One region of the Vibrio zhugei genome, then DNA from elsewhere that is predicted to be linked to it. Evidence: predicted binding sites of a transcription regulator. Region 1 holds the regulator's gene; each other region holds the start of a gene.
The links. The regulator CRP, encoded in region 1, controls carbon source genes, mostly activating them, when cyclic AMP is high. The targets are predictions, from matches to a motif close to TGTGANNNNNNTCACA.

Region 1 (2,211 bases):
GTCAGCGAAACATCCCATCATTGCCGTTACCGGTTCCTCAGGAGCCGGCACAACAACGACATCCGAAGCATTTCGCAAAATGTTTAATATGATGTCAGTGAAACCCGCATGGGTAGAAGGTGATAGTTTTCATCGTTATACCCGACCTGAAATGGACGTCGCGATCCGCAAAGCGCGCGAACAAGGCCGTCATATCAGTTACTTTGGCCCTGAAGCCAATAACTTTGCCGCGCTTGGCGACTTTTTCCGTCAGTATGGTAAAGATGGTTCAGGACAAATTCGTCGCTATTTGCACAGCTTTGATGAGGCGGTTCCCTATAACCAAATGCCGGGCACATTTACCCCATGGCAAGACATCCCCGAACAAACCGATGTGCTGTTTTATGAAGGTCTGCATGGCGGCGTAGTCGATGGGGATATTAACGTGGCACAACACGTCGACTTTCTGATTGGCATGGTCCCCATTGTTAACTTGGAATGGATTCAGAAGTACGTGCGTGACACACGCGACCGCGGCCATTCGCGCGAAGCGGTGATGGACTCCATTGTCCGCTCTATGGACGACTATCTCAAATACATCACGCCGCAGTTTTCACGTACACACATCAACTTTCAGCGTGTTCCGACGGTGGACACATCCAACCCTCTGAATGCCAAAGGGATTCCAAGTTTAGACGAAAGTTTTGTGGTCATTCGTCTACGCGGTATCAAACACGTCGACTTTCCCTATCTGCTTTCTATGATTGATAGTTCATTTATGTCACAGCATAATACGATTGTTGTACCGGGCGGAAAAATGAGTTTTGCTATGGAACTGATTGTTCGACCGATCCTACAACAATTAATCGAAAGTGGAAAAATTGGGTGATTCATTCTGTTCAAATGCCGCTTACTTTTCATACCGTGATCATAAGCACGTTTTTGCGCAGTAAATCCCCCTTTGTAAGCGATTTAAATCAAGAAATTCCGCGTGAAAAAGGATACTATTTCATAACGGAAACACAAGAAAACTTGCGGTGAATCCAAACTCTTCTTATTCTAGGAAGTCATGAGGCTTCGCTAAATTAAACATGGATAGCGGCAAGCGTACCCTGCAGAGGAAGTGAGATATTATGGTTCTAGGTAAACCTCAAACCGACCCAACTTTAGAGTGGTTTCTTTCACATTGTCACATTCATAAGTACCCTTCTAAAAGCACGTTAATTCATGCGGGTGAGAAGGCTGAAACTCTTTACTACATTGTAAAAGGTTCAGTGGCGGTATTGATTAAAGATGAAGAAGGCAAGGAAATGATCCTTTCCTACTTAAACCAAGGTGACTTTATTGGTGAGCTTGGTCTCTTTGAGGAAGGACAAGAACGTACCGCTTGGGTTCGTGCTAAGTCACCTTGTGAAGTGGCTGAAATTTCATTTAAGAAATTCCGTCAGTTAATTCAGGTTAACCCTGACATTCTGATGCGTCTATCTGGGCAAATGGCAAGTCGTCTTCAAGTCACCAGTCAGAAAGTGGGCGATCTCGCTTTCCTAGACGTGACCGGTCGTATTGCGCAAACGCTACTTAACCTAGCAAAACAACCTGATGCAATGACGCACCCAGACGGAATGCAAATCAAGATTACACGCCAAGAGATCGGTCAGATCGTCGGGTGTTCTCGCGAAACAGTGGGCCGTATACTAAAAATGCTAGAAGAGCAGAACTTGATTTCTGCCCACGGTAAAACCATTGTTGTGTACGGGACTCGTTAAGTTTTAACGCATCTCGTAGAATCAAAACCACCGCACCTACACGGTGGTTTTTTTATGCCTGTAATATCGCTAACTTTTACGGTCAGTACTTTGGAAAATTTTATCCGCATTCGCGGCGACAAACCCTTGATACAACTGCCCATCGGCTTGCGGATAGCGTTTCGCAAACTCATAAAATCCTCCGGGAATACTCGCATCCATGTCGGAAAAGATCACACCGACCTCGTCCGCCATCGTCGAGGACTGTTCGAGTAACACCTGTGGCGTTCCTTTCACTGTGCCGCCAATATCATTGAGGGTAAAACCTTGTTCCTCCAAGTAATCGTTAAGCGACTCCACGCTGGCAAAACGCGATAATTGATTAACACTCACAGTAAAATGATTCGCCCCATACCCATGAGCCGCAACCCACGCCGCGTACTCACTCTCCTGAGAAAGCTCGAAGTATTCCGAGTAGCTCACATCC
Region 2 (2,211 bases), 950 kb from region 1:
CTCTTCTCAAGAATGCGCAGTTTGATGAGGGGGGCGTCGTACATGGGTTTACTGGCAGTGAGCAACAGGCTCGGCAATTGATTGAGAGGGGGCTAAAAATCGGTGTAGGAGGGAGTATTACGTATTCTCGAGCACAAAAGACACGTCGTACCATAGCGTCACTTCCTCTTGAGTCACTCGTTCTGGAAACGGACGCGCCAGATATGCCCATTGCGGGCTTTCAAGGGAAAAGTAATCACCCTGAGCGTTTACCTCTTATCTTTCAGTGTCTGCTGGAGCTGCGCTCTGAAACGCCCGATGAGCTCAAATCTCAATTGTGGCATAACAGTTGTGACGTCTTTCAATTACCGGATACTGCCCGCTGATAGTCATCCTCATACGACACCTCAGCAGCGATTACCTGCGTTTTTGTCATGTCCTTTTCAGCCTGTCAATGAAAGTCAGATATCCGTTCTAATGTCAATAGTTTCGTTTTCATCACACTTTTGCAATAGAGGCCAAATTCGTTTGGTCAAGTCGATTCAATGTCGTTATGCTCACAAAAACAGCATTATCACAAAGGTTTGATAATGGCTTGTTAATAATGTTAATAAAAAGTTATTCATTGTTAATCGTTATGCTTTGTTACAAAGCAAACGTTTTAATTGCTACTAATGCATATTGATGAGTAATGAGTGTACAGCTTTACGGTCATTAATAAGTAAAAAGCTGGCTAATTGGTGTGTTCTTATCAGGCGGTGTATCAGTAAATATCGCGAAGACCTCCGCGTTAAATCGATCAATATCTCACTTTTTGTTAATTTTTCATGATAATTGAGACATTATTGAAAACTCGCCTCTCTTGACTGTGATGACGGCCTCAGTTGATGTAAGAAAAATACGATATATTTTTCTTGGATAATGAGGCGATAAAGCGATAGTTTGCAGTGATATTGCAGTTAAATGAGGATATTTTTCATTTGTAATCGTTTGCTTTTGTCGTTTTCTTACGCTTTGTTATTGTGATTTTTTTGTTAAAATGTTGTTTTTTAAATTGGCTTTTTAATTATGCAGTGTGATTAGTGTCTCAATTAGTAATGTATAGGGATAAATATGTTCATAAAAGCGTGAGCGACCCTTACTTTTGATGCTTACCTCAGTATAATCCCGCCAAATTTATTCTTGTGTCCAACACGCCAACTACTAACCAGTAAGGAAGTCATAAACTATGAGCCTGTTTATGAGCCTAGTCGGTATGGTGACAATTCTAGCATTTGCTTTTTTATTGTCCGATAACCGTAAAGCTATCAATCTAAGAACCGTGGGTGGTGCTTTTGCTATCCAATTTATTATCGGTGGTTTCGTTTTATACGTACCTTGGGGACGCGACCTACTAGCGAGTGTATCCGGTGGAGTGCACCACGTTATAGAGTACGGCCAAGACGGTATAAACTTCCTATTTGGTAACCTCGTCAATGGGAATATGAAAAATGTAGGTTTCATTTTTGCATTTAGCGTACTACCAACGGTTATCTTCTTCTCGGCCTTGATCTCTGTACTTTACTATTTAGGCGTGATGCAGTGGGTTATCCGTATTCTTGGTGGCGGTTTACAAAAGGCCTTGGGCACGTCTCGTGCGGAATCCATGTCAGCCGCGGCGAACATCTTCGTCGGTCAAACTGAAGCTCCTTTGGTTGTTCGTCCATTTATTTCACGCATGACACAGTCTGAACTCTTTGCTGTGATGTGTGGCGGTCTTGCTTCTGTTGCTGGTGGTGTGCTTGCAGGCTACGCTCAAATGGGTGTGCCTCTAGAGTACTTAGTTGCGGCATCATTCATGGCCGCACCTGGCGGGCTTTTATTTGCCAAAATCATGAAGCCTGAAGTGGATCAGCCTCACGAAGAAATCTTGGATGAAGACTTGAGTGGTGGTGACGATAAGCCTGCCAATGTTATCGATGCTGCCGCTAGTGGTGCCGCTACCGGTATGCAATTAGCACTCAACATTGGTGCCATGTTGTTAGCTTTCGTCGGATTAATTGCGTTGATTAATGGCTTACTTGGTGGCGTTGGTGGTTGGTTCGGTATGCCAGGACTGACCTTAGAAATGATTCTAGGCTGGGTTTTTGCCCCTGTTGCATTCTTAATTGGTGTTCCATGGAGCGAAGCGCCACTGGCTGGTTCATTTATCGGTCAAAAACTGGTCGTGAACGAGTTTGTTGCGTACTTGAA
Region 3 (2,211 bases), 140 kb from region 1:
AAGCATCCGGTAATTCGACGTATTTACCCACCATGCCAATAGTGACTTCACCTGTTGGGTTCGCTTCTTCATAAATCACTTGTTCCCATTCAGACAAATCCGCTTCTGGCGCATCAATGCCAAAACGACGACAAACTAAATCATCCAAGCCTTGTGATTTGATCAATTGAGGGATCTTATAAATAGAATCCACGTCTTTCATTGAAATCACGGCTTTTTCAGCAACGTTACAGAATAATGCAATTTTCTTACGTTCGTTGGCTGGAATCACACGATCACTACGACACACCAATACGTCAGGTTGAATACCCACCGACAGTAACTCTTTCACCGAATGCTGTGTTGGTTTGGTTTTTACTTCACCAGCAGCGGCTAAGTAAGGAACCAAGGTTAAGTGCATGAACATAGTATGTTCACGGCCAACTTCAATGGCTAATTGACGAATCGCTTCGATGAATGGCTGAGATTCGATATCCCCCACTGTACCACCGATTTCAACCAAGACGACATCGTATCCTTCCGCTCCAGAGATAACACGATCTTTAATTGAGTTGGTGATATGAGGAACGACTTGAATCGTTGCTCCTAAGTAATCACCGCGACGCTCTTTGCGCAGAACGTCAGCGTAAACACGACCCGCCGTAAAGTTGTTACGTTTGGTCATTTTGGTACGAATAAAGCGCTCGTAGTGACCAAGGTCGAGGTCTGTTTCGGCACCATCTTCAGTCACAAACACTTCACCGTGCTGTGTCGGACTCATAGTACCGGGATCGACGTTGATGTACGGGTCAAGCTTCATAATCGTCACTTTAAGACCACGTGCTTCTAAGATCGCTGCCAATGATGCTGCTGCAATACCTTTACCTAGGGAGGATACAACCCCGCCAGTAACAAAAATATAATTTGTCGTCATGTTTAACCTGAAATTGGTTGAAAGAGGGAAATGAATTTCTTCTGGACGGGATGAAATGATACCAGAACCCACTTACTGCCACAACGTGAAATCTATCACACTCAGTTTTTTCTTTATTGCTTTAAATCAAACTCCAGTGCTGCAATGTCGACGCTCTGGTTTACATTCAGTATCCGTTACGTGTTTTCAGAAACTTGGCCTTTTTCTGCCGCTTTCACCGCGTTCCAATACCCATCCAACTCGCTCAACGAACACTCAGACAACGACTTATTGCGCTGCTCTACATGGTGTTCAACCCCTTTAAAGCGTCGCACAAATTTGTGGTTGGCAGCTCCAAGAGCCAATTCTGGATTAATGCCTAAGTGACGAGATAAATTGACCACTGAGAAGAGCAAGTCACCGACTTCTTCTTGCACCCGCTCGGAGTTATTCGGCACTTGAACGGCTTCCTCAACGACTTCATCCAACTCTTCACGCACTTTATCGACCACCGGCTCAAGTTCGCCCCAATCAAAGCCATATTGACTGCATTTTTTTTGGATTTTATTGGCGCGCATTAAAGCAGGCAGCGCGTCAGGGACGGAATCGAGGATGCTTTGCTGCTCAATTCCCTGGCTCTGTTTCTCGCGCTGTTTTTGCGCGTTCCAGTTGGCGTCGAGTTCTTCTTGTGTGACAAAGTGTTGTTCTCCAAACACATGCGGATGACGACGTACTAACTTGTCGTTCACTTCTGCCACCACATCGTTAAAGTCAAACAAGCCTTCTTCTTTTGCCAGTTGGCTGTAAAAAATCACTTGAAACAGTAAATCGCCGAGCTCTTCTCGCAAATTCGGCCAATCTTGCTTATGAATCGCATCCACCACCTCGTAGGTTTCTTCAATGGTGTGCGGAATGACCGAATGAAACGTCTGCTGTTTATCCCAAGGGCAGCCGTGTTGCGGATCGCGTAACTGCTCCATGATGTTCTGTAATTGCTCAATGGCATTCAATGACGATTTCGACATAACACTATACTACCGACTTTAATGGCTTAACCATCCAGCATTTCGTCAAGGATGATTCGTTTTGAATCATCCTAAGCGACTGACCTGCATGACATCTTTAACTTGTTCGATACGCTTAGAGACGCGCCCTAAGATCTCAATATTTTTCACTTCCAGATCAAAATCCATCACGATCATTTGTCGCTTATAATCACTGCGACTCTTCATGCTGGTCACTTTGATCTTTTCGTTGGCAAGTAAGGACGTAATATCTTTCAATAAACCGCTACGTTCCATCGCTTCCACCCGCATGGT
Region 4 (2,211 bases), 740 kb from region 1:
ACTCGCTGTCTATGGCGATTGCCAATGAATACGATCTGATCCTCAGTCGGCTCACCAAAACATTATTCATTCCTTTACCCAAAATGGTCATGGCCTAGACTGCACGAAAAAGCCCCATGATGAGCATTCATCATGGGGCTTTTTAATTCTTAGAACCATCGCTGTTATAGCAGTTTACGTGCCGCTTCAACCACCACCTGAATTGAGCGTGTTTCCGCTTTCTTCAATGTCTCATGGTCTGGGGTTTCCGCTTGCGCACGGTTAATAATCACCCCAGCAACACATCCGGCTTTCAAGCCAGAGCTCGCGCACATGGTCAGCAAGGTTGCCGATTCCATTTCAAAGTTCAACACGCCCATTTCCTGCCACTCTTTCATCGAGTCTTGGAAACGGCGAACCACACGACCACTGAACGTATCGTAACGCTCTTGACCAGGATAGAAGGTATCTGAAGATGCCGTGACCCCTGTATAGACTTGCGCCCCACTTTCTTGCGCCGCTTGCTTCATTGCCGTCGCGACATCAAAATCGGCCACGGCGGGAAACTCCATCGGTGCAAAATGCGAACTGGCTCCATCAAGCCGTACCGAGCCTGTGGTCACAATCATATCACCCACATTGACATGTGGCTGAATCGCACCGGTCGTACCAACACGTAGGAAGGTTCTTACACCAAGTTGAGCCAATTCTTCAACAGCGATTGACGTTGATGGGCCGCCAATACCAGTAGAACAGACCACGACCGCTTTCCCATCCAACTCGCCACGATATACCGTATATTCACGCTGACTGGCAAGAAATGTCGGGTTATCCATCAAGTTTGCAATTTTTTCAACGCGCGCAGGGTCGCCAGGAATGATCGCCAGTGTCGCACCTTGCAGATCGGTCTTAGTGACGCCTAAATGAAAAACAGCTTGAGTCATAAGATACTCCTTAGTCGGCTTATTCAGCTCTTAATAGTTATGATAAATAGGGATACACCACTTACTTTAAGTGATATTTCTGCCACCAGAATAGATCAGATTCACAAAACCCATAAGTAATGATCAAGAAATTACATGTTAATGTGATTTTTATCACATTATTACTTCCCTATCTTATCAATCTGACGACCTAGCCCCAGCACAGTATAGACGGCACTAATCGTTACGAGGATTTATGTCGCAACAAGCGTAACGCATTCATAGTCACCAACGCTGTTGCGCCACTATCGGCTAACACCGCTAACCACAGTCCTGTCATCCCTAAAATACTGGTGACCAAAAAGATCGCCTTTAAGCCGAGTGCAATCGACACATTTTGTTTAATATTGTTCACTGTGGCACGAGATAACACAATCATACTCGCTAATGCGGTTAAACGACTGTGAGTTAATGCGGCATCCGCAGTATCTAAAGCGACATCCGTACCGTTTCCCATGGCAATGCCGATATGCGCTGCTTTCATTGCTGGAGCGTCATTGATACCATCCCCAATCATGGCGACGCGATGGGTGCGAGCCAATTTCCGTACCGCTTTGACTTTATCTTCCGGTAATAACTGAGCTTGATAATCAATGCCCAATTGCTGGGCAATCCCTGCAGCGCTGCGCTCATTATCCCCCGTCAACATCACGCTACGAATACCTAGCTGCTGCAACTGTTCAATCGCCTGTTTGGCTTCTGCACGTATGGTGTCTTGCCACGCGATGGCGCCAACAAGCTCACCATCACGGAGCACACATGCCACCGTTTTACCCTGTGATTCGATTTGTTGCATGGAATCCCAACCCGCGCTGGCAGGACAAAAACGTGGCGATACCAATTGGTACTCTACTCCGTTGATGTGGCCTCGAACCCCCTGTCCCGCTTGAGTGCTTCTTTGCTCGGCTTCCTCAAACGCAATCTTGTTCTCTTGCGCATAGCGAATTAACGCCGTGGCAAGCGGATGAGAAGAGCCCGTTTCTATTGCCGCAACGTAGGACACCAATCGTTGCTCGTCCATATTCCCCACGACCAAAACGTCGGTCACTTGCGGATTCCCCTGCGTTAACGTGCCCGTTTTATCAAATGCCACGACATCAACGTTACCAAGCTGCTCTAGGGCCGCCCCGCCTTTCACCAAAGCGCCATGCTTTGTCACAGTCGCGAGCCCCGAGGTAATCGCCGCTGGCGTGGAGATTACCAGCGCACAAGGACATGCAATCAACAACGTCGCTAATCCACGATAAAG

Region 2: a site for CRP is predicted at 1,054-1,069, ahead of EAE30_RS08055 (NupC/NupG family nucleoside CNT transporter). Genes of this name have one in related genera too.
Region 3: a site for CRP is predicted at 998-1,013, ahead of EAE30_RS16340 (CTP synthase). Genes of this name have one in related genera too.
Region 4: a site for CRP is predicted at 1,066-1,081, ahead of udp (uridine phosphorylase). Genes of this name have one in related genera too.

The regions. Positions count from the first base shown of each region.
Region 1 is NZ_CP033078.1:2,568,296-2,570,506, forward strand. Features, by position in the region: gene EAE30_RS17090 (phosphoribulokinase) at 1-868, shown strand, start outside; gene crp (cAMP-activated global transcriptional regulator CRP) at 1,113-1,745, shown strand; gene EAE30_RS17100 (DUF1338 domain-containing protein) at 1,815-2,211, opposite strand, start outside.
Region 2 is NZ_CP033078.1:621,456-623,666, forward strand. Features, by position in the region: gene EAE30_RS08050 (TatD family hydrolase) at 1-365, shown strand, start outside; gene EAE30_RS08055 (NupC/NupG family nucleoside CNT transporter) at 1,208-2,211, shown strand, end outside.
Region 3 is NZ_CP033078.1:2,424,581-2,426,791, forward strand. Features, by position in the region: gene EAE30_RS16340 (CTP synthase) at 1-913, opposite strand, end outside; gene mazG (nucleoside triphosphate pyrophosphohydrolase) at 1,090-1,917, opposite strand; gene relA (GTP diphosphokinase) at 1,984-2,211, opposite strand, start outside.
Region 4 is NZ_CP033078.1:1,825,231-1,827,441, forward strand. Features, by position in the region: gene EAE30_RS13705 (hypothetical protein) at 1-98, shown strand, start outside; gene udp (uridine phosphorylase) at 165-923, opposite strand; gene EAE30_RS13715 (zinc/cadmium/mercury/lead-transporting ATPase) at 1,147-2,211, opposite strand, start outside.